One region of the Aliiglaciecola aliphaticivorans genome, then DNA from elsewhere that is predicted to be linked to it. Evidence: predicted binding sites of a transcription regulator. Region 1 holds the regulator's gene; each other region holds the start of a gene.
The links. Region 1 encodes sigma-54, which starts transcription at its own class of promoters, with help from an activator protein. Its sites were predicted from a motif close to GTTGGCACGNNNNTNGNNT; they were not measured.
Positions count from the first base shown of each region.

Region 1 (11,149 bases):
GAGCGTAGCCCCAGCTAGTCCGGCAGCAACCATATTTATCATCATTGCGAATGCAATCACGCCACCTAACATCCAATCTTGTTTCCAAATGGCGATGACGGAAGCGATTAATATTGCCCAAACTGCTCCATTTAGAAAGCCAATGGCCAATTCTTTACTTATTAGCCACCTTGAGTTATCGGTGCTCACATGACCTAGAGCCATGCCGCGAATAACCAGTGTTAAAGTTTGATTACCGGCAACTCCCCCCATACTCGGTACAATGGTGTTTAAGATGGCTAATACCGCCATCTGACTTAAGGTCGCTTCAAACAAGTCGCTTACCGCTGCGGCGAGCAGGGCCGTGACTAAATTAACCGCAAGCCACACAGAGCGGCGCTGAGTACTTTGCAGTACGGGTGCAAAAGTATCTTCTTCGTCATCTAAACCGGCCATACTCATCATGGAATGTTCAGCGTCTTCACGAATAATATCCACTACATCGTCAATAGTAATTCGCCCTAGTAATTGTCGATTTGAATCGACTACTGGGGCGGACAACCAGTTATAGCGTTCAAATAATTTGGCTACGTCTGTTTCAGCCATATCAACTGGAATGGCCTCAGCTTCCTCATCCATAATATCTTCAATACTGGAGTCAGGTAATGCGGTGAGAAGCGCTGTTACAGGTACAGTTCCAATGAGGGTGTCATTTCTGCTTACCACATAAAAAGTGTCAGTGCTTTCGGGAATTTCGCCTTTGAGTCGTAAATACCGCAAAATCACGTCAATATTCACATCAGAGCGCAGGGTAATGGTATCGGTATTCATGATGAACCCGGCTGTGTCCTCGCCATATGACAGGGCCTTTTCCGCTCGCTGACGGTCTTGTTCATCCATGGACTTGAGAACGTCTTTGGATACGGATTGCGGCAAACTGCTTAAGGTTTCCGCTAAGTTATCAATCTCCATATCTTCAAGGGCATCAACCACTTTATCGGGAAGCATTTGTCCGATAATACCGTTGCGCACATCTTCGGATAGCTCCTCTAAAACATCACCATAAAAATCGGCGTCTAACATTTCCCATAGTTCGGTTCTAGACTTGCTTGGGGATGATTCAAGGAGTAGAGCGATATCACAAGCGGGCAAATCGTGAATGGTTTTGCGGACATGCATAAACCGGCCACTGGCCAAGGCTTTATTGATAGCCTTCAATTGACGTTGTGCGTGTTTAACCTCTAATGCTTCAGCCATGGAGTACAGCTCGATGAAAAAACTACTATTATGAATAGTTTAGAGGGTTACGGGCGACAGGTCAGCAATTATTTGCATAACTTGAAAACTGACGTGTTATTCGTTTTCGTGAAATTTTTCTACAATGAGCTTTTCAATCGCCGCCAGAGCCGGTTCCGCGTCTACACCTTCACTGATAACTTGGACTTTTTTGCCTTGAGAGCTTTCCAACATCATCAAACCCAACACACTATTTGCCGATGCTGATTTTTCACCTTGAACTAGTGTTACTACAGCGTCAAATTGGTTGGCTACTTTGACTAATTCGGTGGCTGCTCGTGCATGTAAACCTAGCTTATTGACGATAACGATTTGTTTTTCGAAGCGGTTCATCGGTTTAACTCTCGGTGTCTAATTTGCACATCAGGGTGAGAAGCTGAAAATGTTTTTGCTAATGACTCGGCAACATAAACTGAGCGATGTTGTCCACCGGTGCAGCCTATTGCGACTGTTACGTAACTACGATTATTTCTTTCTAAATGAGGAAGCCAGGTCGATATGAGGTTTTGAATTTGCCAAATAAATTTCGTTACTATTGGCTGGGAACCTAAAAATATCTCTACTGGTGAATCTAAACCCGTCAAATGTTTCAAATCGGGTTCCCAATGGGGGTTAGGCAAAAAACGTGCATCAAATACGTAGTCTGCATCTTTGGGTATGCCATATTTGAATCCAAAAGACTCAAATACTAAAACCAGCCTAGAACTCTTTTTGCCTAATATTCGTTCTCGCACTAACTCCGCTAATTGGTGAACTGAAAGCTTGTCAGTATCTAAATATAAGTCAGCACGTTCTGCGATAGGAGCTAATAATTGACCTTCCGCTTGAATCGCATCTGAAAGGGATTTGTTTTGACGTGACAGCGGGTGCAGTCTGCGGGTTTCGCTGAAACGTTTAATTAGCATGTCATCACTGGCATCTAAATAAACGATGGTCATATCCCAGTTTGCTGGCAAATAATCAAGAATTTCGACTAGTTCACCAGATACCTTAGGAAGGTTTCTCACATCGATACTGACGGCTACTTGATCATACTCATCCATCACCGTATGGGTCAGGGTGGGCAGAAGATTAACTGGAATATTATCAACACAATAATAACCTAAATCTTCTAAAGAGCGCAGTGCAATAGACTTTCCTGAGCCAGAACGACCACTAATAATAATCAGCTTCATGCAACGATTGCCTCATATAACTGGCTATTGTCTTGTGCGCTGCGGATACGTTTAAGAATCTCTTTGTCACTTAACTTTGTTGCTATGGTTGCTAAGGTTTGCAGATGGCCTGCAGCTTTATCTTCAGGTACTAAAATAGCAAAAAATATATCGACAGGGCAGTTATCTATGGCGTCAAAGTTGATGGAAGGATCACTGGTGATTAATATGGCAACGACGTCTTTTAAGCCGGCTAATCTGCCATGGGGTAAGGCAATACCATTACCGATTCCTGTACTACCCATTTTTTCGCGATTTACCAAACTATTTAAAATGGTAGTCTGATCAATACCGTCAATCTTTTCTGCCGCTATCAGGCTGATAGTTTCAAGAATTCGTTTTTTACTTGTCCCCTGAACTGCACAACTTGTGCAGTCAGAGGAAAGGATGTCTTTAATTTCCATTAAATAATCTAATATAGGTTAATGACGTTTGATTTTTTCCTTGTGCTTGATCACCTGTCGATCAAGCTTATCGATTAATCCGTCAATGGCTGCGTACATATCGTTATGTTCTGAGGTTGCAAACACTTCCCCTCCGCTAAGATGAACTGTCGCTTCAGCCTTTTGATTAAGCTTTTCGACATTGAGAATGACATGGACATTGTTGATGTGATCAAAATGCCTTTCTAACTTTGTAAATTTGTTGTCTACGTAATCTCGCAATGAATCTGTAATTTCTACATGATGGCCAGTAAGGTTAATTTGCATAATTAGCGTATTCCTTCTGTTGTCGAGCCTACAGCAGGCTCTTGCGTTGGTTAGACGGTGGGATCGATAAAGACTCCCGGTATTTTGCTATGGTTCTACGGGCAACCTTTATGCCTTGGTCGGCCAGTAGATCAGCAATCTTACTATCACTAAGCGGCTTCGTTGGAAGCTCGGCAGCAATAAGTTTTTTAATGAGCGCGCGAATCGCCGTGGAAGAACACTCTCCGCCAGAATCTGTTGCCACATGGCTGGAGAAGAAGTACTTCAGCTCGTATATCCCTCTTGGTGTATGCATATATTTTTGTGTAGTAACACGGGAAATGGTTGATTCATGCATATCCACCATTTCTGCGACATCATTTAACACCATTGGTTTCATCATTTCCGGTCCATGCTCGAAAAATCCGACTTGCTGTTGAACAATACAGTTGGCTACTTTTAGTAGCGTATCATTTCTACTTTCAAGGCTTTTGATAAACCATTTGGCTTCTTGCATATGTGAACGAATAAACTGGCTGTCACTGGTGTTTTTAGCGTTGCGGCTCATAGCTGCATACTGCTGATTCACATTCAGTTTAGGCAAGCTATCGGGATTTAACTCTACTTGCCAACGTCCATTTTTCTTCATTACAGAAACATCAGGAATGACGTACTCTGAATCACTAATTATTAACGCGCTGCCTGGGCGAGGGTTCAAGGTTTGCAATAAGCGCATGGCCTCACGTAATTCATCTTCTTTTAAGCGCGTTTTACGCATTAGTGTTCGGTAGTCTTTGCTACCCAACAGGTCTGCATATTCACTGATCAATAATTTAGCTTCATTCAACCATGGCGTATCAGGCGCAAATTGATTCATTTGCACCATTAGACACTCTTGGGGAGTTCTTGAACCGGAACCAATAGGATCGAACATTTGAATGCGTTTTAAAACACATTCAACTTCATCTAGCTCTACATCTTCGTGGTCGAGACTTGCAAGCACATCTTCAGTGCTAATGGTGAGATATCCAGATTCATCGATTGAGTCGATGATTGCAATGGCGATGGCGTTATCAACTTCTGAAAAAGGGGTCAGCCGCATCTGCCATAACAAATGATCTTGTATGTTTTCACTGGTTTCGCCTTGGAAAACTTGATCATCATCCCCGCCGCTACCACCACTAATAGATGCGGGTGCTGAAGATGCACTGATATATTCATCCCAGGTACTATCTATGGGTAATTCGTCTGGTATATCCGCTTTTTCTAACGCTTCGTTAGTGTCAATGGAATCTGAACTTGCGGAAACGGTTTCTTCAGTGAATTTATCATTACTATCTGCTAGAGCGGAATCCCCAGTGGGGACATCAGAACCATCCTCTACTTCCAAAAGGGGGTTGGATTCTAACGCTTCCTGTATTTCTTGTTGTAAATCCAGCGTTGACAACTGCAATAGACGTATCGCCTGCTGCAATTGAGGCGTCATTGTTAGTTGCTGACTAAATTTTAATTGTAACGAGGGTTTCATTTAGTTTTTTTATTCTTACTTGTTTAGCCACAAAGCTTTGGTTAAAAACAACATACCTGTACTATAGCTTGAATTGCTCGCCAAGGTATACATCTCTGACTTGTTGATTATTTAAAACTTCTTCTGCAGTACCAGAAGCTATTAATTCACCATGACTCACAATATACGCTTTTTCACACACGTCTAGGGTTTCACGTACATTGTGATCCGTTATTAATACTCCAATACCTCTGTCACGCAAGTGTTGAATTATTTTTTTTATGTCATTCACCGAAATAGGGTCTACTCCAGCGAAAGGCTCATCCAATAGGATAAATTCTGGTGCGGCAGCTAACGCCCGTGCTATTTCTACTCTTCGACGTTCGCCCCCAGATAAACTCATGCCAAGGCTATTGCGAATGTGATTTATATTAAACTCATCGAGTAATGCATCAGCTTGCTCTTCGCGCTGGTCAGAACTCAATTCCTTTCGGGTTTGCAAAATTGCCATAATATTTTGGTAAACGGTCAGTTTACGAAATATAGATGATTCTTGGGGAAGATACCCAATTCCTTTTCTAGCCCGAATGTGCATGGGCTGCAATGTCAACGCTGTTTGGTCAATAAAAATATCGCCTTTGTCTAAAGGTACTAGCCCAACAATCATATAAAACGTGGTTGTTTTACCTGCACCATTAGGACCCAACAAACCAACAATTTGTCCAGTAGACACTTCCAAACTAACATCACGAACTACCTGTCGAGATTTATATGATTTAGCTAAATTGGTTGCTTTTAATGTTGCCATTAAGGTTGTTCATCCTGCAACTTGTTAATGTCTTGCTGTTCTGAATTTTTGGATTCTTCGTTTGCACTTTCGTCCTGACGTTTACGAATACTTTCAGGTTGAAAAATAGCCGTAACACCACCTTCTGCATTGCTGTCACTTTCAGCTATTAATTGTTCTAACTCCATATTGAATTGAATGGATTCACCTTTAACAAGGCTGCTATCCTGATTCAATTCAGCTGATCCAACTAAGGTTAATGTTCGATTAGACACTTGGTATTTTATTTCATTGGCAGCAGCACTAATTTTACTGCCATCATCTAGTGTTTGACTGTATTTTGCGGGTTCCCCCCGAGCAATAAATATTTCTTTACCTTCACCTAAGCCAGCGATAACTTCAACTTCATCCGCCAGAATCTCAAGGGAGCCTTGGGTAATCCTAACGTCTTTTCTAAAAATAGAGGTTTTGGTTTTACCATCAAAAAAGTTTGACTTAGAGTCAACTTTAATCGGTAAATTAAAGTCGTTTTCACCTGCCAATATAGCAGTGCTAAACAGTAAGCTGGTTATTAAGGCGCTAACGAGGCGCATATTGAGTTTGCACATGATTTTTAAGTTCATATTCCTGCGTAGTTAAATTTGCAACAAAGCCATTACTTTTAACAACAAAATCTTTTCCGTTTATCTCAACTGGCTCATCTGACATCATTGTTTTGTCTACCAAATTAATTTCTAAAAATTGTGTTCTAATTGTTTGCACAAATCCAGAATCATCAAGGCTTCTAATTTCTACGTCAGTTTCTAATTGAATGCGATTGTCCTCATAAAGTGTGCCTTCATCTGCTTCTACATGCCAAGGATTTTGTTCATCAGAAACATAGATGGTGTATTTAGGATGGCTGAATAAGGTGAAACCTAGAATTTGATAATGTTCCATTTTAAGGGCGAAAACTTCATGGTTCACTTCGCCATTTTCATTGTAAAGAGTACTGCGCATATTCCTCGCTTGGTAATTTGGCTGCCAAGAATCTTCGCTATTAGAGTTAGTTTGTTCTGTATCTGAACCCATCCACCCTGGTACATATACCATTAAGATTAGCACAAACAAAATGCCAATGCTTAGGGTGATTCGATTCATACACTACTACCGTATATACGATTTAATTTATTATTAGCGAACAAAATAAGGTCACATATTTCTCTCACTGCACCCGCTCCACCTTGTGTTTGCGTGACATACTCAGCCACTGATTTTACGTAGGGGTGACCATTTGGAACACTAATTGATACATTACTTTGTTCAAACATGCCGACATCGGGCATATCATCTCCCATCGAAGCGATATTTTCTTTCTTTAAATTTAACCCATTTTTAAGCTTTTGCACCGCATTTTTTTTGTCCTCGACACCTTGGATTATCAATGACACGCCCAGTGCAGACATTCTATTTTCAACAATGGCAGATTGGCGACCAGTCACGATAGCTACATCAATGCCAATTTCTAACATGGATTTCACACCATAACCGTCAAGAGTATGAAATGCTTTCAATTCCTCACCATTATTACCCATAAAAATGCTGCCGTCTGAGAATATGCCATCGACGTCACATACGAGTAATTTTACTTTGCTGAGCTTGTTAATGAAATGGTTATTAACTGGCCCATAAAGCGTTTCAATAATCGCCACTATACCACTCCAGCTTTAAGCAACATGTGCATATTTAATGCACCCACAGGCTTATTTTCACGATCTACTGCAAACATTGAATTGATACTGTATTTCTCCATTAAATTTAACCCTTCAACCGCTAACATTTCCGGTCGGCTTGTTTTACTATTTGTTGTCATAACATCAGAAACTAGGGTTTCGTGGATATCAACCCTATCATCAAGAATTCGGCGTAAATCGCCATCGGTAAAAATTCCAACTAACTTACCTTCTTTGTCAGTAATGCCAGTCATTCCTAAGCCTTTTTTCGATATTTCGAACAATGCATTACGCACCGTTTGATTAAACTCCACTAAGGGTAACTCATCTCCAGTATGCATGATATCTGCAATGGTTAGTAACAATCTACGACCTAAACTTCCGCCAGGGTGAGATAAAGCGAAATCAGCAGAAGTAAAACCGCTGGCATTGAGCAGGGCCACGGCTAAGGCATCTCCCATGGCTAAAGTAGCGGTAGTACTGGCGGTGGGAGCTAACCCCAAGGAGCACGCTTCTTGTTCAACCTTAATACAAAGAACTTCGTCTGAGTGTTTCCCTAAAGAACTTTGTTTACTATTGGTCATTGAAATAATAGGGACTTCCAATCGTTTGACCACGGGAATTAAATTGAGTAACTCTGCGGTTTCACCGGAATTAGAAATGGCTATCAAAACATCTTGGGGACTAATCATGCCTAAATCTCCATGATTAGCTTCTCCTGGATGCATAAAAAACGCAGGTGTGCCAGTACTGGCCAACGTAGCCGCAATCTTATGGCCAATATGGCCTGATTTTCCCATGCCGGAGACAACTACTTTTCCCTTGCACTTTCGAATAATTTGGCAGCTTCTTGCAAAACTTTCATCAATATATTGTTGTAACTGCAAAACAGCCTGAGACTCGATTTCTAAAACTTTACGTGCTGATGCAATATAATCTGAAGACACAACCAGTTCCCTTTATTTAAAAAAACAAGAAGGCGCAATAAGCTAGATAACAACCAACTAAGGCTATACCTTCCCATCGGTTGATTTGCCTTTTACCGCGTATATTAAAACTAAAAATAATCAGTAATACGGTCACGATTAACATAGCGTACATGTCTCGTTGAGCGACATTTGCGTCGATAATACCCGGTGCCAAAAGTCCAGGCATCGCCAACACAGCTAAGATGTTGAAAATATTTGAGCCAATAATGTTGCCCAACACAAGATCGTCTTCTCCTTTAAGCACACCGGCGATGCAAGCTGCTAGCTCTGGGAGGCTAGTACCTAGGGCTATGATTGTTAATCCAATTACCAGTTCACTCATCCCCATATATCGTGCAATATGAACTGCTGAGTCAACCATAAAATGCGCACTCAAGGGTAAGAAAATAAGGCCTAAAATTACCCAGAATATGGCTTTTGAGGCGGGCACTCCGCGGGGAACTTCATCTGCGGTTTCTGTATGTAGAGGATCGTTTTTCTCAGCACTTAAGGAAATCCAAGTTAAGCCTCCTATGGTTAAAAAGAACAAAACGATTAATATTACACCTTCAATAACACTCAAGTGACCATCTGCTAGAAAGTATACCGCCAGCAAGGTAACCGCGAGCAAAACAGGAAGTTCACGTCTAATGGTGCTACTGGATACCATTAAAGGTTTGAGAATGGCAGTAATACCTAATACTAAGGCGATGTTGGTAATATTAGAACCGATTGCATTTCCAACTGCGGTATCTGGGTTGTTACTCAAAGATGCGGTTGCGGAAACAACGATTTCCGGTGCTGAAGACCCCATTGCTACAATTGTTAGTCCAATTATCATGGGGGAAACACCGATGTTGGTGGCGAGCGCTGAAGCACCATAAACAAATTTGTCAGCGCTCCAACTTAATGCTGCCAGACCTGCTATAAAAATAAGGAATTCTAATATCACTTGACTATTTCTTTAAAAAACAATGATATGATTATCGCAAAATACATATGTAATTCCTAATGTCTTTACAATAATAATTAACGCCGCCAGATAATAACCTACTATGCTTATCTTAACGTGCCATTACTTTGTATTCTTCCAGATTAACAAGACCTTTATATCACTAGATGTTGAGGCCGATCTTGTAAAATCAAGGTTAAATATGTCGTACCTATTATAATACAGCACCATGATTACAATTTGCTTGGTGTTACGCTTTGTTACAAATCGAAGTAGTTAGTCAACATCCTTCTTAATCTATACTGTTATTATCTATTCAATAACAAAAAGTATATGAGGTTTTAGGTTGATTAATTATTTATTCACCTTGAAAAACGTTAAAATGGCCTCAAATCGTCGCATCGGTTGAAACATTTTAGGTGTTTGTCTTGTCTACTCATCCAGGCCATTCGGAGTTTCGGTGAAAAATTTAATAGAAATAGATAGTTTAACCTTTAAACGCGGTAGCCGTGTAATATACGACAATATCTCGTTGCACATACCAGAAGGTAAAACCACTGCGATAATGGGTCCTAGTGGTATTGGCAAAACAACACTACTAAAATTAATAGGTGGACAGTTGCGTCCCGATAGCGGTGATATTCAATTTCGAGGGGAATCCATTCCAGGTATGTCCCGCAAACGATTGTTTCATGTGCGTCGTCAAATGAGTATGTTGTTTCAAAGCGGGGCATTGTTCACCGATATCAGTGTATTCGATAATATTGCTTATCCTTTGCGAGAACACAGTAATTTGTCTGAAGACCTGATTAAAACCATTGTGTTGTTGAAACTTCAAGCTGTGGGATTGCGCGGTGCGGTTAATTTAATGCCAAGCGAATTATCAGGTGGAATGGCTCGTCGTGCAGCCCTCGCTCGAGCAATCGCTTTAGACCCTGAGTTGATATTGTACGATGAACCCTTTGCTGGGCAAGATCCTATTTCCATGGGGGTTTTGGTTAAACTGATAAAAGAATTAAATAACGCGTTGAATTTAACCAGTGTGGTCGTTACCCATGATGTAAATGAGGTAATGAGTATTGCTGATCACGTTTACATTTTGGCCGAAAAGAAAATTATTGGTTCAGGAACGCCAGAACAAATTAAACAAAGTGATTCAGCGTTAGTTCAACAATTTTTACGTGGTGAAGCAGATGGGCCTGTGCCATTCCATTATCCTGCGAAGTCGCTGGAGCAAGAATTTTTAGGGGTGAGTTAGTGGATTGGTTAGCGAAACTTGGACAATCAACACTGGAGCGTTTTGCGGCCATTGGGCGCGCGACGGGGATGTTGTTAGGCGCACTATTAGCAGCCCCGCAAATTAAAAATATCTCGTTAACCATTAAACAAATTTATGTGGTAGGTGTGCAATCGCTTTCCATCATTATTGTTTCTGGTTTATTCATCGGCATGGTAATGGCTTTACAAGGTTATACTATCTTGGTGGATTATGGGGCAGAAGGTAGTTTAGGGCCAATGGTTGCCTTGTCTATTTTGCGAGAACTTGGGCCAGTTGTAACAGCTCTTCTTTTTGCCGGGCGAGCGGGCTCAGCTTTGACAGCTGAAATTGGTTTAATGAAAGCCACTGAGCAGCTGAGTAGTCTAGAAATGATGGCCGTTGATCCCTTGCGCAGAGTCGTCGCACCACGACTTTGGGCTGGTTTAATATCAATGCCTATGTTAACTCTGATTTTTAGTGCCGTAGGTATCCTAGGTGGACACCTAGTTGGCGTAGAATGGCTTGGTGTGGATGTGGGAAGTTATTGGTCAATTATGCAATCTACGGTGGAATGGAACGAAGATGTGATGAATGGTGTCATTAAAAGTGTTTTCTTTGCATTCGTGATTACTTGGATAGCTATTTTTAAAGGGTATGATTCAGTGCCTACATCAGAAGGTATTAGTGCAGCAACGACACAAACAGTGGTGTATTCGTCATTAGCTGTACTTGGATTAGATTTTGTTTTAACCGCAATTATGTTTGGAATAGAGTGAGGAAATAAGCA
Region 1 is NZ_BAAGTF010000017.1:32,374-43,522, forward strand. It holds gene mgtE (magnesium transporter) at 1-1,236, opposite strand, end outside; gene ACYVIL_RS09235 (HPr family phosphocarrier protein) at 1,333-1,608, opposite strand; gene rapZ (RNase adapter RapZ) at 1,605-2,450, opposite strand; gene ptsN (PTS IIA-like nitrogen regulatory protein PtsN) at 2,447-2,893, opposite strand; gene hpf (ribosome hibernation promoting factor) at 2,912-3,199, opposite strand; gene ACYVIL_RS09255 (RNA polymerase factor sigma-54) at 3,228-4,706, opposite strand; gene lptB (LPS export ABC transporter ATP-binding protein) at 4,768-5,493, opposite strand; gene lptA (lipopolysaccharide transport periplasmic protein LptA) at 5,493-6,080, opposite strand; gene lptC (LPS export ABC transporter periplasmic protein LptC) at 6,052-6,612, opposite strand; gene kdsC (3-deoxy-manno-octulosonate-8-phosphatase KdsC) at 6,609-7,163, opposite strand; gene ACYVIL_RS09280 (KpsF/GutQ family sugar-phosphate isomerase) at 7,163-8,131, opposite strand; gene ACYVIL_RS09285 (calcium/sodium antiporter) at 8,148-9,104, opposite strand; gene ACYVIL_RS09290 (ATP-binding cassette domain-containing protein) at 9,565-10,362, shown strand; gene mlaE (lipid asymmetry maintenance ABC transporter permease subunit MlaE) at 10,362-11,138, shown strand; gene mlaD (outer membrane lipid asymmetry maintenance protein MlaD) at 11,149-11,149, shown strand, end outside.

Region 2 (11,149 bases), on a different contig from region 1:
ATGAACATGGACAGATCCTCAGTACCTTTGCCGGTAACATGGAAATGCTCGATTGGCGGGATAATATCCAAATAGGCAATGACACCTTTGGCTTAATAACAACCAACGACAATAACAATCAAGAAATACTGGTGCTCGGTCTGGACTGGCAAAGCAAACAGTTATCGTTGCTGACGACCCTTGCACACCCTGAAGGGCAGGTGGAGGCACTTTGTTGGTATCAAATGCCCCAAGGACACTTGTCAGTATTTATCGCCGACGCCCAAGGCACGGTGGAGCAACGTATTGTGGTTGATGGTACTTCTGAAACCTTAGTCGACATGCCTGTCCATGAATTTATCGGTACCCTTCAAACTAAAAGCTGTGGGGTAGATGACCAAGCAGGCATTTTGTATTTAGTCGAAGAGAATATTGGTTTGTGGCAGTATCCCGCTGATCCAGAGGCGGAACTTGTTAGAGACTTAGTGGCTGCAGTTAAACCTTTTGGCCAGTTACAAGGGGAAATAACCCATGTTGACGTGCTAGAAAACGGTGATGTGTTACTCAGCACCCCAGATCAACAAGGTGTGTGGCTTATACATGGACAGAACCGAGAAAATACTCGTTTTATACCTTTACCCGGGATACAAAAACCAGAAACGACGAATGGAGTGCTCCACTCTTCAAAACTGTTGTTGGGGATCTTTGATGATGAACACACGGCATATTCCCAACTTGAACTCAACTTTCCAAGTTCAAAGCAAACGGCTTCTCAACCTAGTTTTGCCACTGTTAAGGCATATGCTCAAACACAGCCCATGGAAGTGTTTGGTGATGCAGCCGATGACCCTGCTATTTGGGTAAATACCTCTGAACCTGCACAAAGTAGAGTGCTTGGCACCAATAAAAAACAAGGCATGATGCTGTACGACTTGCAAGGTAAGTTATTGCAACAGCTTAATGTAGGGCGCGTAAACAATGTGGATATTCGTTATGGTTTTACCTTAGGGGAGCGTACTTTCGATTTAGCCGCGGCCAGTAACCGTTCCACCAATAGCATTAGCTTGTTCTCATTGCAGCCAGATAGTGGTGACTTAGCGTATTTGTCAGATATTCAAACAGATTTACGGGATCTCTATGGCCTTTGTATGTATCAACAAGATGACCAATTTCATGTTTTTGTAAATGATACCGACGGGCGTTTTCAACAGTATTTATTAATACCGGAAAACGACAAGATCAACGCTAAATTAATTCGGGAGTTTCGGGTGCCCAGCCAGCCTGAAGGTTGTGTGGCTGATGATAAGCATCATCAGCTGTACTATGGTGAAGAATCTACCGGTGTTTGGCAAGTGAATGCTCGTCCTACCAAAGCTGCTGCTAGACTGATCGCAACCACCTCAGACACTTTCGTGGCCGATGTTGAAGGCATGGGCATTTATAATCTCGATGACAAACGTTATTTGGTGGCATCCAGCCAAGGTAATAACAGCTTTGGCGTGTTTGACTTAGATGAGAACACGCGCTATTTAGGTAGTTTTCGCATCGACATGGATTTAGCGGCGGGTATCGACGGTGTTTCTGAAACCGATGGTTTAGAGTTAACTTCCCAACCGTTAGGTTCACAGCTCCCAGACGGCTTATTGGTGGTGCAAGATGGCCGAAATCGGCTACCCAATGCCCCGCAAAACTTTAAGCTGGTGGATGGAAAGTTAATTAAGCAGCTGATACAACAATGGTTAAATAAGTAATACGAAAAAGCCCCGTTAAATCGGGGCTGTTTGGATATTAGTAAACGAATTTAGATTAGTGTTTTTTAAATTGGCGTCTACCTAACATTAATAAGCCCAAGCTTAAAATTGCAATTAATGAGGGCTCTGGAATATCGTTTGGATCTGGTTCAACAACCTCGGCTTCACCAGCAACACCAATGGTGAAACCATGCCAATACTCAGTTAAATGAGTAAAACTAATTGAGGTGTGACTCCCTGCTGCAAGCACCACACCATGCAATTCGCCACTAGCGGTGAAACCGGTATTGTCACCGTTCACGGTTGCTGTGCCACTACCCCAGTAGCCGGTGCCTATACTTTCAAATTCAATTTCTGTATCGAATAACACATTTTGGCCATTCCAACTATTGAGCGCGATATAGACATTTTCAATGGCTGAACTAAAGGATATAGTGACTTCACCTGCCGCGCCTAATGCTACTTGTTCACTAGGCAATGGTGCATTATCAATGCTACCGTTGGTATAAGCATTGCCTGTCCAGTAGTTAGTAGCTGTGCCGGTTTGTACAAAATAGTGACTGCTGCTGTTCGTATACGTGACATCAATTATACTACCGCCAATGTCTAATTGCCCAGTTGCAGAAGAAGCACTATCCTCACTCATCCAGTCAGTCCAATACACAGGGAAACTGTGGGCTTGTAAACTAAATAGGCTGAAAAACAAAGCTATACTCAAAATCTTGGGAAATAATTTCATTGATTTGTCCTCTAACATAACAATATTACGTCTTTGTGCAAAAAATAAGCAAAAATACTGCCAAAGTGCTAACTGCTTGTTCTTAAATTACTTGTAAATTGTTTCGTGGTAGTAGTTGTAATTTGTGTTAAAAAAATTGACATAATTCTTTGAAAAGACATGAACACAAGCTAAATGAAAGGAAAAACTGGTCAATCTATCAACAGTTAACAATTCAATCGATATTTGTCGTTGCAAAGTGTCGAAAAATAAGTAAACTGCGCAGCTCGGTCGGTGTGTAGCGCAGCTTGGTAGCGCACTGTCATGGGGTGTCAGGGGTCGGAGGTTCAAATCCTCTCACACCGACCAATTAATCTGCTCCCCTTATCTAGCTTGACTCTCAAGCGTTTTCCATATCAGAATATCCCTAATTTATTGAACACAAGAAAGCCATTGGGTCACCTTTTGGGTCACTACCCCATGGCCTAAAGACCATGCTACCGATTTTATATCTTGTAGGTGGGGGATTTATCCCCTACATGTGTCCTTATCATCCATGGCCTAAAGACCATGCTACCGATTTTATATCTTGTAGGTGGGGGATTTATCCCCTACATGTGTCCTTATCCTCCATGACCTAAAGACCATGCTACCGATTTTATATCCTGTAGTCGGGGGATTTATCCCCTACGTATGTCCTTATCATCCATGGCCTAAAGACCATGCTACCGATTTTATATGTTGTAGGTGGGGGATTTATCCCCTAGGTGTGTGTCCTTATCATTTATGGTCTAAAGACCATGCTACCGATTTTATATCCTGTAGGTAGGGGATTTATCCCCTAGGTGTGTGTCCTTATCATCCATGACCTAAAGACCATGCTACCGATTTTATATCCTGTAGGTGGGGGATTTATCCCTTGCGTTTTTGTTCTCATGTTTCATGGCCTAAAGACCATGCTACCGGTTTTATATCCTGTAGGTGGGGGATTTATCCCCTAGGTGTGTGTCCTTATCATCCATGGCCTAAAGATCATGCTACAGGGGGCTGTATTCTTCCCTCGGTGTTGTAGGTGGGGGATTTATCCCCTACATGTGTCCTTATCATTTATGGCCTAAAGACCATGCTATCGATTTTATATCCTGTAGTCGGGAGCTTTAGCCCCGAGAAGGTGCTGTCAGCCCTCAGCCTAAAGACCAAACTAATCGCAAAATACGCGTTGTGACTCTTGCACCAAGAATATCTGGAATCAACAAGCTGCTAACAATAAATTCGCCATAAATGGCTGTTTGAACGAATTTGTTTTTAACTAAATTTCTAATAATAACAATCAGATAAAATTATTCCTCATCGTCATGTTAAATTTTTGTTTACAATCTGCGTCCATTTAACTAACATTTACTTAATCGATTAAGTAAATCGTTTCTTAAAAACTAGAATTAACAGATCTACCAATATATATACAATAATAAACTTAACATGAGGCACTCAACATGAGCTTTAACTACAAAAGATCAACACTGTCCCTAGCAGTGCTCTTTGCGATAAATAATACCGCAGTAGCACAACAAAACTCTGAAGACACCGAAGTAAAGCAAGAATTTGAAACTATCGTTGTGACGGCAGTGCCTACTGGCGTCGAGGCTCAGGAGGCTTCAGTATCAGTAAGTACTCTGATCCCAGACGACATTGTTAAGTTGGCACCGCGCTCGACAGCTGAAGTATTTCGAGGGCTGCCAGGTATCCGCGCCGAATCCTCAGGAGGTGGCGGTAATGCAAACATTACTATCCGCGGTATTCCTCTGGCCACAGGGGGCTCGAAATTCATGCAATTACAGGAAGATGGATTACCCGTTCTTGAGTATGGTGATATCAACTTTGGTAATGCCGATAATTTCCTGCGTTATGATTGGTCAGTTGGTTCAATACAGTCGGTACGCGGTGGCTCAGCTTCAACATTTGCAAGTAACTCACCGGGTGGCGTAATCAATATGATCAGCAAAACAGGTGAGTCTGGTGGCGGTGCTATTGGCGCGTCTTTTGGCGTGGATTATGAAGAGTTTCGTTTAGACTTCTCCTACGGTGGCGAAATTAGCGATGATCTGTATTTCCATGTTGGTGGCTTTGCTCGTGGTGGTGAGGGCACCCGTGAAACTGGTTACAATGGTGATCAGGGCGGTCAAGTTAAGTTTAATATTACCAAAGTATTGGATAACGGTCATATCCGTTTTTACTTCAAAAACTTAGATGACAGAGTAACGACCTACTTGCCTGCACCGGTAAAAGTTAACGCTAATGGCGATTATGGGCCGGTTGAGAATTTTGATGCAAGTAGTCAAACTTTGCACTCTGCTTATACAACGAATGTATCTACATTTGATTCGTTTGGAAATCCAGTAAACCGTGATCTTACCGATGGTATAGAGTCTCAGGTAACTTCCTACGGATTTGAAGTTGATTTAGAAGTTGCGCCTGAATTGTTTTTAATCAACCGATTCAGAATGTCAGATGTTTCTGGTAGCTTTATTTCTCCATTTACCGACACTTTCGGTGCATATGGACCGCAATCGGCCAATGATATGGCCTCTGCTATTTGTGATTCGGCTTTAGATGGCGATGGTAATTCATTTAATTGTGCCTCCACCTCAGTAACGCTGGCTAATGGTCCTGGTGCCGGAAACGAATACAATGGATTGGCTTTTCTAAACCTGTTGTTCGATACCTCATTGAACGATTTGGGGAACGTCATAAATGATTTAAATCTGACTAAGCAATTTGATAATGGAGTGTCGGTAACAGCGGGTTATTACTACTCAAAACAAGACATTGCAGCAAGCTGGAATAGTTGGAACACCTTCATCCAAACGGTGGATGGTAGCAATTCTCAATACTTACATATTGAAGATGCCGATGGACAGCCGCTAGTCAATAATGGTCTTTGGGCACCGAGCTTTTTATCCTGGGAATGGGATCTTAATTACACCACAACTGCGCCTTATATCAACATTGGTTTTGAGCTTGGCGATGATTGGTTGTTCGATGTCAGTGCGCGTCGTGATTCAGTTCGAGCAAATGGTGAGTTAATTAACTCATGCTGTGGTGGGAACTCTGATTATGATATTAATGGCGACGGGGTGATTGCAGGAAATAGCGAAGATGCGTCTGCGTCGAATGGTTTTGGCTTTGGTGGGGGGGTAATTAACCTGAACCGTGCTGGAGCTGCCAGTCAAATGGTCAATTATGATGCTAATAATACCTCGTTTTCAGTTGGGGGTTCATACCTTTATAGCGACAACATGACAATGTTTGCACGTTACAGTGAAGGCGGCAGAGCGCTTGCTGACCGGTTATTGCAAATTGCAGGAACCTTAAATAGCGATGGTAGTTTAACAAGCACTACATCGGGCTTTGATGAAACTGAACAACTTGAGTTTGGTATTAAGTACGGGACTCGCGATTTCATGCTAAATGGTACTTTCTTTAGTACTGTCACCCAAGATACCCAAGCAGAAGTAACCAGTGGTTTAACGTTTATTCGTGAATATGAAGCTACCGGTATTGAGCTTGAAGGACGCTATAATTTTGGCAATGGTTTTACGGTTTCGGGTAATGGTACTTGGACAGACGCAGAAATTAGTAAAGATCAGTTCAATCAAGCTTTAGTAGGCAAAACGCCTCGCCGTCAAGCCGACTTCATCTATACATTAACACCGCAATACGATTCGGAATATTTCTCTGTTGGCGCTACTTTTCAAGGTTCAACTGACTATTTTGTACAAGATTCAAATGAGTTAAAACAGAATGCTTATACCATCGTTAATCTGTTCGCTACTTATTATATTTCTGACGCTTTTTCAGTGTCATTAAACATTAATAACGCGACGGATCAATTCGTAATAACTGAATCTGAAGAAAGTAATGCACAAGTTGGCGATATTATTAGAGCTCGTCCTCTTAATGGTCGCACAAGCTCTATTCAGTTGAAGTATACGTTTAACTAATTGATGAAAACACAGGGGCGCAAGCCCTTGTTGTTTTCCTTGAATACGCAGAGGTGACCATGTCAAATGCTGTTGCATCACAGAAAAACCTATTGTTAATCAGATGGTTGACTTACTTGATGTTTATGATGTTTGCAATGACATCTGACTCGGTAGGAGAAATTATTAAGGAAGTTAAACTAGAGTTTGATGTTTCCAATACCCAAGCGAGTTTATTGCATTCTCTATTTATGGTGGGAATCGCATTTTCAGGCTTGTTTTTAGGATTCCTCGCCGATCGTTTTGGTCGAAAACCAACGCTTATTTTAGGCTTAGCATTATTTGCAGCTTCTTGTTATTTGTTTTTAATTGGGGGAAGTTTCAATTTTATTCTTGGTCTAATTACCCTATCGGGATTAGCGGTGGGGATTTTTAAGACGGCTGCATTAGCGCTAATTGGCGACATTTCCAGCTCGACTAAAGAACATACTGGGACAATGAACGGTGCTGAAGCTTTCTTTGGCGTGGGGGCTATTATTGGACCTCTATTAGTTGCTTATTTACTGCGCAACGGTGTCGATTGGATTTGGCTATATGTTATTGCTGGCGGTTTATGCACTTTATTGATCATAATCGCCTTGCTGGTTAAATACCCTAAAACTGTCCGCCCTGTTAATACTAAACCCAGCAGTCTTGGCAGTAGTTTGAAATTATTAAAAGATCCTTATGCGATGGCTTTTTCAGTTGGAGCCTTTCTTTATGTGGCGGCGGAAAGTGCTATTTATGTCTGGATGCCAAGTTATCTAGTTTGTGATGCTGGAAGTGTAAACGATATGTTTTCTTGCTATTCCAGTGATACTAATAAGTTGCTTGCTTTATATGCTGTATCAGTGTTCTTTTCACTTAGAGCTGTCGGTCGCTTCGTCGGTATTTGGATGATGCAACGCTACGAGTGGAGTCGTGTGCTGGTATGGTTTAGTTTCGCTATCCTTCTTTGTTTCATGGGTGGCCTAATCGGTGGTAAAGCTATTGCGGTGTATCTATTTCCACTGTCAGGTATCTTTATGTCAGTGATATATCCTACCTTTAATTCTAAGGGAATCAGTTGTTTCGCAAAGGCACTGCATGGCTCTGTCGCTGGCGTTATTTTATTTTTTACCGCAGCTGGTGCCGCTGCAGGCCCGTTGATTATGGGCATAGTAACTGATGCAAATGGCGGGGATGCAAAATATGGATTTATTGTTGCCACTGTATTTTCGGGATTGCTGTTTTTGGGCTTGCTGTACAACACGATCAAAAAACCTACAGCACAACGCTTGGCAGAGGTTGAGCGTTCAGAATATGAATCAGAACCTATTCCAAATATTGATGAGAATGCATTGCGGCTTGCGCCAGAACCTGGATCTAAATAGGAGTTATCTCTGTCAATGCTGCTAGTGCAAGGCAATAGAATCCTTGACGCTATTGCTGTTGTGCAATTCTAGGTTAAAACGATCTAACACTTATAAAAAATATATGGAGTAAATTTATGCTTGCTAAAAATAACGTTCAACTTATTACTTATGTTGATCGTTTCGGGGCCACAACACTTAATGAGTTAGACACCCTTTTAACACAAGATTTGAATGGGATTTTTGGAGGAGTACATTTGCTACCTTTTTATTATCCTATTGACGGCGCAGACGCCGGATTTGATCCCATTGATCACACGATTGTTGATAATCGCCTTGGTCGCTGGGCAGATGTGGCAAAAATGGGTAAAAACCTAGATATAATGGCAGATATGGTTGTCAATCACATGTCTGCAAAGAGTAATGCCTTTAAAGATGTTCTTGAACATGGAAAGGCATCTCAATATTGGCCGTTATTTCTGACTCGTGATTCGGTATTTAATGATAATAATGCGTCTGATATCAGCAAAGTTTTTCGTCCGCGACCGACCGAATGTTTTTCTAATTACACCCTAAAAGATGGCACTAGCGTACCATTTTGGACCACATTTACCGAAAATCAAATCGACATTGATGTAGAGTCGCAACAAGGAAAAGCTTATCTTGATTCAATATTAACTGTATTTGCTGAAAATAATATTAAACTTATTCGTTTAGACGCGGCAGGTTATGCGATTAAAAAAGCTGGAACAAGTTGTTTTATGCTAGAGCAGACTTTTGAGTTTATTCAATCTCTCAGTGAGCGTGCATCTGAATTAGGTTTACAATGTTTAGTGGAAATTCATAGTCATTATCAAACCCAAATAGAAATCGCAAAACGCTGTAACGCTGTGTATGACTTTGCCTTGCCCCCGTTGATTTTGCACACCTTATTTACTCGAGATGTAACTGCGTTAAGCCATTGGCTAGGCATATCGCCGCGCAATTGTTATACGGTGCTAGATACACATGATGGCATAGGGATAATGGATGTCGGTGCTTCAGACGGTAAGCCTGGATTACTAAATAATGATGAGATAGATAGGTTAGTCGAAACTATCCACCAAAACTCCTTGGGGGGATCACGTAAAGCCACAGGTGAAGCAGCAAGCAACGTCGATTTGTATCAAGTAAACTGTACGTTTTATGACGCCCTTGGTCGAGATGACATGGCCTACTTAATCGCGCGGGCAATCCAATTTTTCTGTCCTGGGATACCTCAGGTCTATTACGCTGGATTTTTAGCTTGTGAAAATGATTTAACTTTGCTGGAAAAAACGAAGGTCGGAAGGGATATAAATCGGCCTTACGTCGGCAAGGATGAATTGAAACGAAGACTAGCAACTCCTGTCGTTCAAGGGTTGACAGAGTTGATTAAACTTAGAAATAAAGATGTGTTTAATGGTGAGTTTAGCTGTGCTACCAATGAAAAACAGCTAATCTTACGTTGGGATAAGCATGCAAATTATGCACAGTTGATAGTTAATTTGGAGAACTTAGACGCTAGTATTGAATTAGTTGAAAACGAGCAACTTCAGATAATCAAATTATCCAGCCTTATTACTTCATTGGAAAATAGCGTATGATGTGCAGTATAAATGGTATATCAATAAAGACATTTTCAGGAAATGAGTGGTAACAAGTTAGCAATAAAAGAGGTTGCACGCCGTCTAGGCGTGTCCACCGCAACGATCTCTTATGCGTTTAATCGTCCCGACCAATTATCAGAGAAAAGACGCAAAGAAATATTAAGTGCATGCGAGAAAATGGGGTATTTTGGTCCGAATAAGGCCGCTCGATCACTCCGCCAAGGCACGTCGAACATTATTGCATTGATACTGCCAGACGAATTAGCATATATGGTGAGTGATCCGGTCGCCAGTGAGTTTATTCAAGGAGTGGCTAAGGCCCTTAATTCGACAGAAAAACATCTCTTATTGTTCTCTGGAAACAACGACAATGTTAACGAAATTATTGACTTTGTTGATGGTTTTATTTGTTATGGTTCGCCAAGAAATCCAGCTTTGCTCGAACAATTACCCAATATTAAGAAAAATATAGTGACTGTCGATTTTGATATTGCAGGTGCGCCTTCCATCAATATCGATAATGAAGAGGCTGCTTATCAATCGGCATGTCTAGCAATTGGTGAACGTAAAGAAACCCCAGCTATTATAGGGTTACGTTTAGTTGCAAGTGATTTAACCTGTACGGTAGAAAATAGGCCATTGATTGGAAGCGGATATTCAATTTCGCACCGACGACTTGACGGATATTTACGTGCATTAGGGCAACGTCAAATTTCTATCGACGAAAGTCACATTTGGCATATTCCTGAAAATATACATAAATACGCAATTAAGGCAGCGAAACAAGCGCTTTCATTAACACCTGTGCCAACCATTGTGTTTTGTATGAGTGATATTATTGCACTGGCAGTAGTGAAAGTCGCGGTTCAAATGGGGATTCGTATTCCTGAAGATCTTCGGGTGGTAGGTTTTGATGGAATTGAACAAGGCCAACAATATCATCCAAAGTTAACCACAGTTCAACAATTCAGTGTTGAAAAAGGTATAAAAGCAGCAGAGCTATTCATAAGCAAAGATAAAAAGAGTCAAGAGTTTGGATTTAAAATTCTGAGTGGCGAAACGGCCCCCATCCAAGATCCAAGTTAATATCCTACGTAAAAACCAATTTTTTCTCGGTTTAAATGACCGAGGATTTATCCTTCACATTTTTGTCCTCATGTTTCATGGCCTAAAGACCATGCTACCGATTTTATATCCTGTAGTCGGGGGATTTATCCCCTACGTGTGTGTCCTTATCATTCATGGCCTAAAGACCATGCTACCGATTTTATATCCTGTAGGTAGGGGATTTATCCCCTGCGTTTTTGTTCTCATGTTTCATGACCTAAAGACCATGCTACAGGGTGGTTTTTATACCAACCTTATACTTTAGGCTAATTTTATTGTTTATTTTTTTATTAAAGATATACTTTTTTAACAGCCTAAAAGGAATGGTTTGTTTTTCAGCGGTAATGTAACTGTATGAAATTAAACAGATATTTATTTTGTTATGTGTGGTTTGCATAACACAAACAAAAGTTTGATGGTTATAATGTTATATGTTAATGTCATTATGTGGTTGGGTCATTATTGAGCATTTTGGCTAAGCTGTGTAATAAGTTAGTGCCTTTTATATGAGGCACACTCTAATTTAATAACGAATTATAATAAAAATATCTGCACCGGGAATCTATTATGAGAATAACGTTTAAAGTTACAGCCC
Region 2 is NZ_BAAGTF010000094.1:114,073-125,221, reverse strand. It holds gene ACYVIL_RS21285 (phytase) at 1-1,730, shown strand, start outside; gene ACYVIL_RS21280 (PEP-CTERM sorting domain-containing protein) at 1,786-2,469, opposite strand; tRNA gene ACYVIL_RS21275 (tRNA-Pro) at 2,741-2,817, shown strand; gene ACYVIL_RS21270 (TonB-dependent receptor) at 3,942-6,449, shown strand; gene ACYVIL_RS21265 (MFS transporter) at 6,569-7,840, shown strand; gene gtfA (sucrose phosphorylase) at 7,957-9,444, shown strand; gene ACYVIL_RS21255 (LacI family DNA-binding transcriptional regulator) at 9,487-10,533, shown strand; gene ACYVIL_RS21250 (TonB-dependent receptor) at 11,122-11,149, shown strand, end outside.
Region 2: ACYVIL_RS21280 (PEP-CTERM sorting domain-containing protein) is a predicted target of sigma-54. The motif match lies at 2,516-2,534, and genes of this name have one in related genera.

Region 3 (11,149 bases), on a different contig from region 1:
CTCTACTACTTTCCAGTACGCTACTTTTTTATGCAGGAATTGCGTTTGCTTATTTTGTGGTCTTCCCCGTTATTTTTGCCTTTTTTGCAGGTATCGAAATTAGCGGTGTTGCCTTTACAACTGATATTAGTAGTTATCTTACCTTTGTATTAAAACTGTTTTTTGCCTTTGGTCTCGCATTTGAAATCCCCATCGCTGTTATTTTAATGTGTTGGGTTGGCATTACTGACGCTGCTTCTTTGAGAGCAAAGCGGCCTTACGTCATTGTGGGTGTATTTGTGGTGGGGATGTTATTGACTCCGCCAGATATTATATCTCAATCATTATTAGCGGTTCCCATGTGGATACTGTTTGAAATTGGCATCATGATTGGTGCTTTGTACTCACCCAAAGCAGATGATGAAGACGAAGACGAAGACGAAGACGAAGATGAAAAAGAAGAAGAAAAAAATAACCAGGAAGTATCATGAACAAATTAATCACCTTATTACTATCAATCAGTGTTTATGCAACCAGTGTATCTGTTCAGGCTGAAACCATTGGTGATGCCCTTAAAAACTGTGGGCAGGTGCAAAATAGTCTAAAACGTCTCGTATGTTATGACAAAATCGTTAATCAATTGAATAGTTACGGTGGCGTACAGGATTTGATGCAGGTACCCGCTCCTTTACCTGCTAACAAGCCGCCAACACAGCAAAACGTGAATTCTGACAATGTTAATCAGACACAACGCAATGCTGAATTTGGTAGACAGGCTAAACTGCCGGAAAACACTGATGACAAAATTTATGCGACTGTAGTGAGTGTCACCAAAGATGGGAAGAAGCGCGCTATCTTCAAATTGGATAATGGACATCTTTGGCGAGAACAAGAAGCTACTAACTTTAAAGTGAAGGCCAATGAAGTTATCTACATTGAACGAGGAGCTTTGGGCTCTTACCATCTAGGAAAAGACAGTCAAAATCGCCGAATTAGAGTAAAACGGATTAACTAATATTAGGATAACCAAGGTGGCTATTGGATAAAGGAAGTCACCTTGGGTTTCATCACTACAAAGATTTAAACTTACCTTTATAAATTTGTTCACTTGGATCTAACCCAAGATTACTGGATTGAGCAATTGTTTTAACAAAGGTGCTATTGATAAGCTGTCTAAAATTCCAGTAAATCTATTGGTAATTTTATACTGACTAAGGATTAGTAGTTTGCCACATTGGTTTGACATTGGTATCAATTTACCTGACAAGCGTTTGTCATTGCCAGACGTTGTTGAGCACGCCGTTAGTAAAGACGTAACGGGAATCATCTTAATTGGAACAGATGTTCAGCAAAGCATAGAGGTTCACTCCATCGCTCAACAATTCCCGCAAACTTTGTTTTCCACCGCGGGAATACACCCCCACAACGCAAAAGATGCTCCGTCTGACCATATACAGCAGTTAAGCCAATTGGCGTCAAACAACAAGATTGTTGCAATCGGTGAATGTGGATTGGATTTCAATCGTAATTTCTCTCCCCCGGCAACACAATTACGCATTTTTGAGCAGCAGCTAGAGTTAGCTTGTGAGTTACAACTGCCAGTCTATTTGCATGAACGCGATGCTTTTACTGAACAACATCGCTTGTTAAAAGCCTATTCATCTAGATTAGTTGGCGGCGTGGTGCATTGTTTTACGGGAAGCATTGTACAAATGGAAGCCTATTTAGAATTAGGGTTTTATATTGGCATAACAGGTTGGGTGTGCGATCCCAAGCGCGGAGAATCGTTAAGAGAAGCGGTGTTAAGGTTACCGTCAGATAGAATGTTACTTGAAACTGATTCACCCTATTTATTTCCAAAAACGTTAAAAGCAAAATCACGTAATAATCAACCGGCAAATATCCCGCATATTGCCGAATTTATTGCGAATTTACGCAATCAGGAACTTCAGGACTTGCAGCAAAGCTGTTGGCAAAATACTATGGATTTATTTGCAATAGGCGCAAATTTTGAAAACGATTAAGAACCAAGTGAGGATGCACAAAACTTGGTATGTTGGATTGGTTATTCTACTGGGCTTAATCAGTATATTTGCGATTGCAAAGCTTGGCTCGGCCAGCGATTATTTATTAGAGATAAACAGAGGTACTCTTTACCTCGAAGACACCACAAACTCCCTTTCAATAAAGCAGTTACAAAATTTTCAGAACGCCCAATGGAACCAAGAAACATCTGAGGTTTTAGCCTATGGCATGAGCAAAAAACCTTATTGGTTTAAGTTTTTCTTGCCAAATAATTTAAGTAGTCATCCTACCTTATTAGAAGTTAATTATGTCATGCTCGACAAAGTGGATGTTTGGTTTTTCAGTAATGGCAAATTAATTTCCGAGTATCACGAAGGGGACAGTTATCCCTTTAAATCTCGCCAGATAGAAAGTGAAAAATTACTCTTTCCCATTCCAGACTCTCAGAAAAGAGTTTCAGTGATTGTTAAAGTTGAAACTACCGGTACAGTAAAGCTGCCTTTGCGCGTGTGGGAGGAGAAACAGTATTTAATCTATTCCTCCGAGCAAAACCTGCTTTTAGGATTGTTTTTTGGTTTTATGGTGGCAATGGCCCTGAGCAATTTATTTTTCTACGTTTCCACCAGAAATCGCAGTTTTCTCAGTTATAGTTTGTATGTCATCTCTGTTGCATTAACCCTAGCCACTATGCATGGCGTAGGGTTCAAATACATTTGGCCTGATTGGGTGTGGCTACAAGGTCGCAGCGTTGGTATTTTTGCCACCCTCACCATTTTGTTTGCGTGTGTATGTACCCGACAATTGCTGGATGTGTACAAACATAGTCAAAACCTAGACAAAGTACTGAAATATGCCGTTTGGTGGTTGACTCTCTCGTTGCTTGCCAGCCTGATTGTTCCTTATTACTACTATATCATGTACTTTCTTGTGGCCTTGTGCCTGTCATCCATTTTGGTTTTTATTGTGTCGTCATTATTGATGCTGCGTGGTCTTAAACTCGCCCGTTTATATTTGCTCGCGTGGTCGGTTTTAATTGTGGCTGGTTTTTTAGCTGGATTAGAAAGTGCGAATTTACTCGATATCAACATTCCAGCACAATATTTTGTTATGCTAGGCGCGGCGATTAAAACCTTTATGTTAGCGTTCGTCTTAGTTATCTCATATACCAATCAACGTGACGAGCAATATCAAAACCAAGAGCTTGCTTTACTCGAAGAGCAGATGGCAAGAAAAGCCCAAGAAGAGGCGCTCAAGTTAAAAGAAGAAGCACAAGAGAGTCTAGAATACAGTGTTCAAGAACGAACGCTTGAGCTAGAAATAGCGTTGCGAGAATTATCTGAAACAAATAATGAATTAGAGCAGCAAACACGCACAGATAGCCTCACCGGAATTCGCAATCGTCAACATTTTGATAAAAAATTCCAAGCCGAAGCTCGACGTTGCCGACGTGAACGCTCAGATTTATCCTTAATTATGTTAGACATCGATCATTTTAAGAATATTAATGATACTTATGGTCACGTTGTTGGTGATGAAGTTATTAAAAAAGTCGCCAAAGTGCTAAAACAAAATCTAAAACGTACCACTGACGATGCTTGCCGGTACGGTGGTGAAGAATTCGCGCTTATTTTACCCAATACCGATTTTGATGGCGCTAAAGCCTTAGGGGAAAAGCTGAGAGAGTCCATCGAGAACACGGTCACTGAGGTGGATGATTTACAACTGAAAGTGACGATTAGTGCAGGTGTTGCTTCTACTATTGTAAATGGGGTAGATGATGAAAAAAGCCTGCTAGAAAGTGCCGACAAGGCCTTATACCAAGCCAAACGAGATGGTCGAAACAGGGTCAGAAGTATTCATTTACATCCCCGCGATATTGTTTAAGAGTTTAAAATTTAAAGAGGTACAGGTTTTTATGTTCGAACAAAAGTTTCCTGCTAATCGTATGAGAAGAATGCGCAGACATGATTTTACCCGTGAGATGATGGCAGAAAATACCTTATCCGTGAAGGATCTCATCTACCCTATGTTTGTTGTCGATGGAACACAGCAACGTGTCCCAGTGCCTTCTATGCCTGGTGTTGAGCGTTTATCAATAGATTTACTGGTGGAAGAAGCCAAAGAACTAATCGACCTCGGTATTCCGGCCATAGCGATTTTCCCAGTAACGCCGCTTGATATTAAGACAGAGTGTGCCAGTGAAGCATTCAACCCCCAAGGTTTAGCACAGCGAGCGGTAAGAGCACTGAAACAGAATACGCCAGATATTGCCGTGTTAACTGATGTGGCCCTTGATCCTTTTACGTCTCACGGGCAAGACGGTTTACTTGATGAGTCTGGGTATGTGTTAAATGATGAAACTTGTGAAGTACTAGTCAAACAAGCTTTATCCCACGCTGAAGCCGGTGCAGATATAGTGGCTCCTTCGGATATGATGGATGGGCGTATTGGTATTATTCGCCAGGCACTGGAACAGCATGGTTATATCAATACCTGTATTATGGCGTATTCAGCAAAATATGCGTCTAATTACTATGGTCCGTTTCGTGATGCTGTCGGCTCTGCTGGCAATATCAAAGGTGGAAATAAGCATAGTTACCAAATGGATCCGGCTAATTCCGATGAAGCTCTTCACGAAATTGGACTTGATCTAAAAGAGGGCGCTGACATGGTTATGGTCAAGCCTGGCATGCCCTATCTAGATATCGTTAGACGCTGTAAAGATACCTTCCAGGTACCTACTTTCGCCTATCAAGTCAGTGGTGAATACGCCATGCATAAAGCGGCCTTTGATAACGGTTGGTTAAATGAAGAAGCCGTGATTATGGAATCATTGCTGGCATTTAAACGAGCCGGAGCCAATGGTATTTTGACCTACTTTGCCAAGCAAGCTGCGCAGATACTGGCAAGGTAACTATTCGTTAAGCTACTCTACTACCAGCACCACTTTTCCTTAGTGGTGCTAATCCACCCTGGTCAATAATAGCCTTTAATTTCAAATAGCTTGCTCAACTTCAATAAGAGCTAAATGTGTAGGGTGTTGTGAAAAAAGCTTCAGCCCTAAGCGAATATAAGCTATCCCTATTACTGAAATACCAGCTCAGTCCTTTCCCACCCAGAGTAATCACTCAGAAAATGTGAAAAAGTTTCTAGATCCAGTGTACTTTTTGCAAATGAAACCTTATCCGGAATTCGTTTAAATGCTCCCATTCTAAATATTATTGTTAAAATTCAATTGGTTATAATTTGGTTTTAAGTTGGCATGTAAAGCGCATTACAAATATCGAACACAAACAAAAGGAGAATATTATGTTGAGCTGGGCACTAACATTTTTAGTTATCGCAATTATCGCAGCTGTATTTGGTTTTGGTGGAATTGCTGGAACTGCAGCTGGTATCGCTAAAATCATATTTTTTGTATTCGTAGTTTTACTTGTGATTTCCCTTATCGCGAATGCACTACGCGGTAAAGGTCCGAAAGTTTAGCGACCTTTATTAAAACCATTCAAATCAATTTATAAAAACATTAATTAAACGGAGAAACACATGACAAATTTTAAACTTACTCTTAAAGCACTATTCATTGCCGGTTCAGTATTTGCTATCGCAGCTTGTGAGCAAGGACCTGCAGAAGAGGCTGGTGAAAGTGTTGACGAAATGGTTACCGATGCAGGTAATGCTCTTGAAGATGCTTGTGAAGATGTAAAAGAAGGCGCAAATGCCGAAGATAAAGACTGTTAATTTTTAAAAGATTAACGTCTTATCAAGCAAACTGAAAGGGCTCTTAGAGCCCTTTTGAATTTTTAGATGAGGTGATTTATGGACATTAAATTAATTATTATCGCATTAGTTATTAGTGTAGGCTTTTTTGTAACATCCACAGGACTTTCTGGTGGCAGCCCGATTTACACCTTCTTAGCTTCTTTTGGCTTATTTATGATTATACTAGTCATTAGCATGCTACTGTTTGCCAAGAAAAATTCTAAAAAATAAATCGACTTATAAGCCTTCCTTGCTGTTTTAAGGAAAGGCTGACCTTCACCAATTCAGTGGAATTGGCTTTTAAAGGAGCTGTGAATGATCAACCTAGCCAGTCTAGATAAGCTTTTTGACTCCATAAAGACTAGTTTCTGGTTTGTTCCACTGTTAATGGTTGTGACCTCCATTTCTTCTGCTTGGTTAATGGTTTGGATTGATCACGCTCAAGCTTGGGGAAAACTCGATTGGTTACCTTTTTTATATGAAACAGAACAAAGCACGCTACTTTCTTTACTTAATACTATAGGCGCTTCAATGATCACGGTAACTAGCATCGCTTTTTCCATCACAATCGTGACCTTAACGTTAGCCTCCTCTCAATTCGGCCCCCGTTTAATTCGTAATTTTATGGATGACAGAGGAACTCAAGTCGTATTGGGCACCTTTATATCAATATTTTCCTACTGTGTAGTACTGATTTATTCCATGAGCCTGGACTCCAATCAGGGTATCAAAATGGGCTTAGCTATTATCTGGTGTCTTTTAGCTACCCTTTTTAGTGTGATTGTTCTTATCTATTTTATTCACCACGTTTCACGTTCAATTCAAGCAGATAATGTCATTAAAGAACTCTGCGACGAAATTAACCACGCCATCGAACCCTTATTATGCGGTGAACTGAGCACTAATTTGAGTGCCGAAACAAGGCGAAATTTTTCATATACTTTAACCATCTATGCTGAACAAAGCGGTTATTTGCAGCTTTTGAGTAATGATAAATTACTGGATATTGCCAGCGAACATGATCTCTTTATTGAATTTCATTGGCGTCCGGGACACCTAATAAATAAAGATGCAAAGCTGGCGACTTTGAATAGTTTAAAACCCATTGAGGACTCCCTAACTAAGGTAATTAATCAATGTTGTGTTATCGGCAGCAATCGAACACCGATTCAAGATCCAGAATACGCTATTCATCAAATGGTAGAAATTGCTGTGCGTGCCTTGTCTCCGGGGGTTAACGATCCTTATACGGCGATTACCTGCATAGATAAGTTATGTATGGTGCTTTGTAACATCGCACAGCAGGATTTACATTCAGGAAAATATTATGATCAACATGGTATTTTAAGATTGTCCCGCAATCCCTATGATTTTGAAGGCTTAGCGAATTCTGCGTTTGATCAGATTCGACAATACTCTGTTAGCTCTGTGGCGGTAAGTATTCGTCTACTCGAAAGTTTATTCCGGATTGCTTCGATAACTGATAAATCGGACATTTACTTAGTTATCCACCGTCAATTACAGGCTATTGAACAAGGAAAACTACATGTTCAATACACTGATAAGGATACTGAGGATTTCATTCAAAGCGCGCTTAAAGTTAAAAACCAGCTTAAAACCAAACCTTTTCAATCATGACGTTTGAATAGCTAGCAGTTCGACTGTCATAAACGGTCACTAGACAGATTGGCTGACCCCGATATGCATCCATAACAGTATATTGACTGTCATCAGCTCCTGATTTCAGTCTCCAATCTTGCAACTTCAACCATCTCAATTTCCTTTGCCAATAAGCTTATTAACTATCATTGAAAGTTAACTTTGTCCGGGGACCCACCAGGTTTAACAACTGATAACGGTTAACTATTGTTATTTTTCATGCTGTAGAAATTACATTTCAGTATTTCGAATCTACATAGGATTAGTTGGGAATAGTAGGTTATTAATAATATATTACAATAAAAACAGTGAGTTACGAGTTGGCATTGAATTGGCATTGTTAAAAGTGTCTAAACAAAAAGGAGAGACTGATATGAAACGTACTACTTGTTCACTAATTATAGCCGCTGCTTTATCAACTGCTTCAATGAGTGCTAACGCAGAAAACGACTGGTCAGATAACGCAAAAGATGCATGGATTGATGGTAAAGCTGAAACCACTTTATTGTTTAATGGCAATCTAGATTCTTTCGATATTAATACAGACGTAAATGATGGCGTTATTGTTTTAACCGGCAAAGTCGATACCGAAGTAGATAAAGCATTAGCAGAAGAGTTGATGATATCCCTAGATGGCGTAGAAGACGTCGATAATCAACTAACCGTTATCACAGATAATGACAACTCAGATGACTCTGATACTGCGCAAATCATGCAGACACTAAAAGACTCTAAAGTCGAGTCAGTCGTCAAAACGCGATTACTCTTTGAGTCAGAAGTTAGTGGTACTGATATCGAAGTAGAAGTTGAAGACGGTATCGTGACGCTCACCGGAGAGTTAGATTCAAATGCTGAGCGTGAGTTAGCGGTTACCATCGCGGAAAATACTGATGATGTAAAAAATGTTGTTTCAAACCTTACTATTGGTAAATAACAGCAGCGAAACTTAATAATTTCATAATCAAAAAGCGCCTTTGGCGCTTTTTTTATGGAGCAATTAAGCGCTTTACATAAAACTCTTTGTAACGATGAAACGGAATCACTTTAAGGAGCTCCTCTAACGGGATCATTGCAAAAGCCCAAAATATTGAAACCTCAAAGTACAAAATCAACAGGGCGCATATTGGCAACGAAATCGCCCATTGAGTGATAAAGTGAATTTTAAGCACAAGATTGCTATTTCCCAGGGCACGAAGAATATTTCCGCTAACAGTATTATAAGCTCTGATAATTGGAAGAATGGCGTATAACGGCGCTATGACTATGAGCGCCTGGTGAACTTCAACTTCAATATCCGGATAAATAAATTGGATATTTTGACTAAGGATTAAAAATAGCAAAGCGATAAAAATTGAAATGACCATGCCTATTTTTATACATCTAGAAATGAAAGCGTTCAGTTCTTGTTTGCCTATTTGACCTAAAGCCTGACTGATACTGATTGCGGATGCTTGCGCCCATGCGTTTGGAAACTGTGTGCCAGCGCGTATCCAAGGAAAGATAAGGGTAATGGCGACAAATGCGAATAGATCCAACTGAGCAAATAATAATTGATAAACCGTAGCGCCGATAAAAAGGACAAAAAAGTTTGCGGCAATTGGGTATATCTCTGCAAATTGAGGGCGAATTTCGCTGAACAAAGGTCTATTCGCAGGATAGGTAATATCCACTTTATTATTGAATTTAAGCGCTAAAAACAGAAATCCTGCTCTTAAAAATACGGATACTAAACTCCCCCAGGCTGCCCCTTCTAGACCCATTCCTCCATAACTTGCGACGCCATTTATTAGGAAGTAACTTAAAAGGGCGTTGATAGGTAACTCGATCAAAAACCCTTTAAGAGGAACCTTGGTATTGCCTATACCATTACAAAATGCGGTACAGACTTGTGTATAGGCGGTGATTAAAACGATGTATTTTGTTATTGAAATATAGGATTCGGTCAGTTTGGCCAGTTCGGGATTATCAGTAATACTCCCAACTAATTGTGAACTAAAAAAAGTAAGAACCAGCATGAAAACCAATGCGGTGGATAGATTGATAATGAGTCCTGACCAATATGCAATAGCTAGTTCGGCTTGGCTCTTAGAGCCAAATGCTCGACCAACAAGAAGTTGAATACCATTACCTATGGCGATTTCAATTCCCAACACAAAGGCAACAATAGTCGTTGCAATTCCCATTGCGGCGACCGGCAGTTCACCTAAAGGTGCAACTAATAAAGTATCGATCATCAGCATGGATTGGACCAACAAGGCATTAAAAGCCAGTGGCCACGCCAGTGCCATATTTTTTTTAATATGAGAATTGGAGTTTATCAATGGGTTATCTTTTTCAAAACGCGTCAAATCCCTAAGGTTGATACAGGTAAAGGGTATGTACACTATCAATCAAATTATTTTAGATGAGGTTCAGGGGTGCACGAAGTCGTATTATCCCACAGCGCTTGCAATATGTAACTAAGGAAGGGAATGACTGATTTACCTGTTTAATCTTAAATTGAAAGCAATTTTCTTCGATTATTGACTATCATCAGTATCTGTAGCCACCTAGAAAAATGAAATTGGTGTAAAGTTTAAATATTAGTTAGCGAAAAATTGCTCAAAGTTTATACTGTTGTTAGAAAAGGGAGGGAATCTTGATGTCGACAACAAAAAAACAAGCGGTAGTGTTAGTGCATGGTATTGGCGAACAGCGGCCAATGGAAACGGTGAGAGAATTCGTAAAGTCAGTTTGGGTGAAAGATACCAATTTAGAAAATACTCGATTTTGGAATAAGCCCAGTGAAGTATCTGGTTCGTTCGAACATCGCCGGCTGACCACTGATTACGCGACTATCAAAAATAACCCCGACAAAGGCACTGCATCGCGAGTGGACTTTTTTGAATATTACTGGGCCCATCATACGGTTGGAACCACACTCGAACATCTTCGCGGGTGGGTGTTTTCCGTATTAAGTCGCAAACCAAGTGATTATCCTTCTGCATTGAAACCAATGATCTATTTATTGTGGGCCTTAATCATTACCATAGGTGTCATTTTAATCACCATCAATTTTTTCGAGCCTGCAGATGCTGAGCAAGGAGGGACAAGTCTGCATAAAATTTACGAGAACTATATTAGCCCCGTTTTACTCTTTATCTTGGGCATCGCCGTGGCTAAAATCGTCAGCTATTTAGGTGATGTAGCCAGATACATTACCGCTACACCATCGAATATTAAAGTCAGGAAAGAGATTAGAGATGGTGGCGTTAAATTACTGGAGAGTATTGCTAAAACTGGAAAGTACGATCGCATTGTACTGGTTGGTCATAGCTTAGGGTCAATTATTGCTTACGATGTTTTAACCCAATATTGGGCACGTAAGAACAAATTCAAAAATGCTGCTGGTGAATCCTTACCACTGTCCGGTGATGCATTAGAGTTGATTCATGCGATGGAAGATATAGACCATCTACCTAGAGGGGAGGAATACCGTAAACTACAACGTCAACTATTCAAGCAGTTAAAACTCGACACTGAAGCGCACAGTGAAAATGGCGAAACCTCCCAGTGGCTAGTATCTGATTTGGTCACTATTGGCAGTCCCTTGACCTATGCAGATTTTCTACTGTTTGAGAATAAGATGGATTTCGTGGATAGAAAGTTAGACCGAGAATACCCAACATCGCCTCCAGTGAAAGAGAACGAACACTATTATTATCAAACAGCCGATAATAAATTT
Region 3 is NZ_BAAGTF010000016.1:61,879-73,027, forward strand. It holds gene tatC (twin-arginine translocase subunit TatC) at 1-470, shown strand, start outside; gene ACYVIL_RS09040 (hypothetical protein) at 467-994, shown strand; gene ACYVIL_RS09045 (TatD family hydrolase) at 1,206-2,003, shown strand; gene ACYVIL_RS09050 (sensor domain-containing diguanylate cyclase) at 1,990-3,888, shown strand; gene hemB (porphobilinogen synthase) at 3,920-4,918, shown strand; gene ACYVIL_RS09060 (DUF1328 domain-containing protein) at 5,314-5,490, shown strand; gene ACYVIL_RS09065 (hypothetical protein) at 5,551-5,745, shown strand; gene ACYVIL_RS09070 (hypothetical protein) at 5,824-5,997, shown strand; gene ACYVIL_RS09075 (DUF2254 domain-containing protein) at 6,082-7,404, shown strand; gene ACYVIL_RS09080 (BON domain-containing protein) at 7,799-8,359, shown strand; gene ACYVIL_RS09085 (MATE family efflux transporter) at 8,412-9,746, opposite strand; gene ACYVIL_RS09090 (hypothetical protein) at 10,067-11,149, shown strand, end outside.
Region 3: ACYVIL_RS09080 (BON domain-containing protein) is a predicted target of sigma-54. The motif match lies at 7,745-7,763, and genes of this name have one in related genera.